2 regions of the Paenibacillus sp. FSL W8-0186 genome follow, and region 1 is predicted to be linked to the other one. Evidence: riboswitches for the same ligand, from Rfam matches in the RefSeq annotation. Region 1 holds a riboswitch; the other holds the start of a gene.
What was found. Region 1 has a riboswitch for ZMP and ZTP ahead of MKX50_RS23080 (TIGR01440 family protein). Riboswitches for the same ligand answer to the same signal wherever they lie in the genome.
Positions count from the first base shown of each region.

Region 2: it holds a riboswitch for ZMP and ZTP, as region 1 does, so the genes downstream of both, MKX50_RS07535 (DJ-1/PfpI family protein) here and MKX50_RS23080 (TIGR01440 family protein) in region 1, are expected to answer to the same signal.

Region 1 covers NZ_CP150207.1:5,153,663-5,156,054, forward strand. Annotated here, with positions in the region: partial or broken gene glyA (serine hydroxymethyltransferase) at 1-170, opposite strand, end outside; gene MKX50_RS23080 (TIGR01440 family protein) at 227-814, opposite strand; ZMP/ZTP riboswitch at 943-1,025, opposite strand; gene MKX50_RS23085 (low molecular weight protein arginine phosphatase) at 1,089-1,673, opposite strand; gene MKX50_RS23090 (manganese efflux pump MntP family protein) at 1,723-2,283, opposite strand; gene MKX50_RS23095 (DUF72 domain-containing protein) at 2,386-2,392, opposite strand, start outside.
Region 2 covers NZ_CP150207.1:1,740,973-1,743,364, reverse strand. Annotated here, with positions in the region: gene MKX50_RS07545 (exosporium protein C) at 189-614, opposite strand; gene MKX50_RS07540 (ferritin-like domain-containing protein) at 729-1,163, opposite strand; ZMP/ZTP riboswitch at 1,315-1,397, shown strand; gene MKX50_RS07535 (DJ-1/PfpI family protein) at 1,454-2,026, shown strand; gene MKX50_RS07530 (VOC family protein) at 2,114-2,392, opposite strand, start outside.

The DNA of each region.
Region 1 (2,392 bases):
CCTGGATATCCTTCCGCGTATTTGTTCGTCAGCACGGAACCCATAGCTTCGATAACCGCTTCGCTGACAATGTTCTCGGAAGCAATCAGTTCGATGTTGTTCCGTTGGCGCTTAAGCTCCAGATTCATCGCTTCCAGTACTGCAGGGTCTTGTTTTTTCAATTGATCCATTGTCCAAAATCCTCCTTATATTAAAAAATAATAAATTTGTGATGACACTCCAAACATCAGTCGCACAGATGCGAATCCTGCACCTCCGGCAGCTGATAGACCGCCCGTTCCCCGCCGATCAGTTTCGGCCGCGTCCAGGCTGCGGTCACCCTAGCCTCCCCGATATACCGCCTCGCTGGGCGATAAGGAACAGCTACGCGTTTTAGATGCATGCCGATCAGCGTCTCGCCGACATCCAGGCCGGCATGAGCCTGAACGCTTTCTGCCAGGCAGGGCTGCTTCAGCTGGCGGTATGCCGCAGCTGCCATTGAACCGCCTGCCTTCGGCACAGGCACAGCCGCAACTTCAGTTAAACCCAGCCGCTCCAGCACAGAACGCTCCATGACCAGTGCCCGGTTCAAATGCTCACAGCATTGAAAGGCTATCTCAAAGCCATGCTTGCTCTGCACTTCGGCAAATCCGGCATACAATTCAGCGGCTATATTCTCTGCGCCAGCCGTACCGATCCGTTGCCCTGCCACCTCGCTTGTACTAGCTCCGATGACGACCAGATGCCCGGATCCGAGGGAAGCTGCGGAGACCAGTTCCTCCAACACCTCGGCCGCTTGCTCGCGAAGCGATTGCTCCGTTCGTTCTCTATCCATTATCGTATCCACCCTTCATAGACAAGCTTGTCTATATTATACCTAATAATTACGAGGGATAGTGACGGCGGCGGTGAAGCGAATTGTCTGAAATGACGAAAAAGAGCATGACGCAGCAGATGCGTCGTGCTCTTTGCCCAGGCGACCGGCCGTATATTCCGATGCTCCATTGTGGTTTGATCCACTATCGTCGCCAGTTACATCGGATCCATTTCCATTCCACTTAAGAATAAAACATGCGAGTCACAATTGCAACCCGCTTTTTGCCTTTTCATTAACGTAATCGCTCTTTCTCGAGCTTCGCAATGAGCTTCTCCAAGGCGGCACTGATTTCCTGGGCCGTAAGGTTATAATCCTCACGGCTGCCTCCGAATGGATCAGAAATGTCGTACCGCGGCATCCGCTGCAGCAGCTCGCGAATCCGCTGTTCCTTAGCCTCTTCCAAAGCTTGGCCCAGCGCGCGGCTCAGTTCAAGATCAGCGATCAACTGGCTAAGCTCGGCCTGCTCAGCCAGAACAACCTCATCATCCTCGACATATTCCTTCAACATATAAATTTTATCCGCCTTCTCTGGGAAAGCGGCTATCGCCTGCTGCTTATGCCCCCCAGTCAGCGTAAGTATAAGATCGGCCCACTCGATCAATTCGGCATGAAGCGGGGTTGATGTGATCTGGTCATGGATTCCCTGATCCTTCAGCACGCCTTCGGCATGCCGGGAGATCGGCAGCCCCGCCACCGCGGCCACGCCCGCCGAAGCAACCTCCGCATCGATTCCCCGCTCCCGCGCCAGCTTGCGGAATATTCCTTCCGCAATCGGACTGCGGCAAGTGTTGCCGGTGCATACAAACAATATTCGCAAGCCTGTTCACCTCCAGCTAATATCTAGTTGTATCTTATGTGACATTGTATCAAAAGATGAAAATTAGTCCAAACGCAAGCAAAATGGCGCCGCCGGCAGCCTCCCCATATTCACCCAGCCGGCTCCCTACACCCCGGCCGAGCAGCAGACCCATGATCGACATGATCCCGCCAAACACAGCAAAAGCAATGATCGTCAGCAGTAGGTCGCTATGGAACATGCCCAGGGATACACCTACAGAAAAGGAGTCCACGCTCACGCTTAGCGAAAACAGCAATACTCCAAAAAATGAACGGTAATTCACGATCCGCTCATTGCCGCCAAAAAATGAGTTCCATATCATATGCCCCCCTAGGAGCACAAGCAAGCTGCCGGATACATACTTGGACAGCCCTCCCAGCAGCTCCCCCGCATATTGTCCGGCAACGATGCCCAGCAGCGGCATCACAAAATGGAACAAAGCAACCAGCAAGCTGATCCGGAATATTTCCATGCTCCTTACGCCGCGCATACCTATACCAATTCCTAGGGAAAAGGCGTCCATTCCCAAAGCTGCGGCCATTAAAGCTATCGTTAACAATTCACCCAGCCGCTCGTATACTACAGACATAACGCCACACTCCCATGTCCGAGGATGGTTTTGTACAACCATATGCGAGCATGGGATGGTTCATGACAAGCTTTTGGGCGTTGCCCTGCAGCCTATCCCCGGCTACTCA
Region 2 (2,392 bases), 2.2 Mb from region 1:
TAAAATGTAATCATTACGATTAATATGCTGCACCAAGCAGAACACGCGACAATGCCAAGGAATGGAACGTTAATCGGAGATGTATTGACGAAGCGAGGGACTATTGCCCCTCGCTTGTATTATGCCCTTAAGGATAAGGTGACTGTTCAAAGCCAGTCGCTTTATGTTGAAAACAAGAACTACCACCGTTAGTTCCTGGTTTTAACAGCTAACCCGCTAAACGATATAGGTCCTACCACATCCACTCTTGTTTTTGCAGCAACGTTTTCTGCTGTAACTGTGTAGCCATGGGTACCTGCTTTTACATTTCTATCCTCAGCCTGGAAGGTAACTACATAATTTTGTTCTGAGCCCGCAGATTCGATGCCTTGCTGTGTGTTGTAAATTTCTTTTCCATCACGGAAAATTCTAAAGCGAATTTGCCCAACGCCTTTAACTCCCCTTACACCAACGGATACTACCAAATCTACCCGATTCGGTTGAGATTTCACTGGAATTCGTATTGGGATCGCTGCAATGCCAGATTTTGCGGGGGAACGCTGAATTGTGAATGATTTAGCCGGGTTGAAGCGGCGACGCGGCTGTACGGCTGCTTTATCAAGTATGCGTACCAAAAATATCAACTCCTTTTCTTTGATACTTCAAGATATGTAAGAGATAGAGAGATTGATTGGACAATCATTTGAGCCGGTTAACTTTGATACCCACAAAAAAAAGACCGCGTCGTATCAACGCGGACTATGTCCCGATGTAATGAAGTAAAGAAACCACACCGCATGATTTTGTTCATCGGCGGATGCGCGCTTGAAACGCTCTTTAATATAGGGGTCAGCAGCTTTATCGGCGACATCCAAATAAAAATCTACCGTTTCTTGTTCGTCTTTGAATGCAAAGTGGAGTCCGGCTGCATATTCTGAGGGGCATTTTTCAGTGATGTGCGGAACAGGCTGCCTGCCCGTTAACGAAGTATAGATCTGGGAGAAGGTTTGAAAATGCCTAATCTCATCATTACGGATCTCCAGAATTTTGTTTCGTTCCTCCGCATTCGGAGCCATCCCTGCCAGCTGCTCATAACATGCAATAGCGGAGTATTCTCCGTTAATTGCCCGTTCAATGTCTGCAACTAGTCCGGTATCCTTTCGGTAATAATTCGTGTAATACATGTTCCAACCACCCTTCCACAGTATTCTGACTTAACATATTCAAATCATTAGGCGATGGTGTATTTTTGCAAATCTTCGGAGATAGTCTCTTCGACAAGCCAAAAAAGCAATTGTAAAAATCAGGTGTATTTGATATAAACATAGTAGATTCAAATGTATGTGTAACTGGCGTAAACGTGGAGGACCACGAGGAAGCACATATGTTCATATTAGCCGTACGCCTGGGCAAAGTGTTTGGTTTAGTGACCAGATGCTTTTTTTATTTCATGAGAAAGGTCAGGTGTTGATTAATGAAAATGGCTTTCATTTTATTTGACCAGATGACTACGCTTGATTTGGTTGGCTTTTTTGATGCTGTAACCCGAATGAGAATTCTAAACGCCATGGATCATGTACAGTGGGACTTTTGTTCCAATAAAGAAGAAATCAAAGATGACCGGGGATTAACCCTCAAAATTGAACATGTATCCCCAGACCTGTCGGAGTATGATCTCATCTTTATCCCTGGAGGCTTTTCCACAAGGCAGCTTAGGTATGACTCCGCATTTATTTCATGGATTCAAACCGCAAGAGAGGTAGAATATAAAGTGTCTGTTTGTACGGGGGCTTTGATTTTAGGGGCAGCAGGGTTTCTGGAAGGCAAAAGAGCAACTACCAATCCCTCCGCTTACGAGCTGTTGGCTCCTTACTGCTCTGAAGTCGTGAAGGGACGTTTTATCAGGGACGGAAACATATTTACAGGCGGCGGAGTATCGGCTTCCATCGACTTGGGGTTATACTTAGTGGAATCGCTTACGGGCAAAGAGATTGCCCGGGAAATTCAAGAGCAGATGCATTACCCATATTACAATTCGCCACTTTGAAGCATGAGGCGGCGGATCACTTCCTTTACTGTAAGCCGCTGCCGTATGGACACCCACCGTATACTTCAATTCATCTATAGCAGATCACTAGCTTTTCTCCATGACAGCAAAGTAATTGTCTTCATCATCCGCAAAATTGAACACTCGGCCGCTAGGCATATTTACGATCTCTCCGACCTTGATATTTTTACTAATCAAGTCTTTGTGCAATTCATCGAGATTCACCGTGAAGAACATTAAGGACGGCGCACCCAGATTCAGGCCCGGTGACATCTTGGCAACGAACTCTTTATTGTGCAGAATGATGCTTGTATCTGCGTCCTGGGCTGGGGCAATTTCAATCCATCTCATCCCCTGGCCGTTATT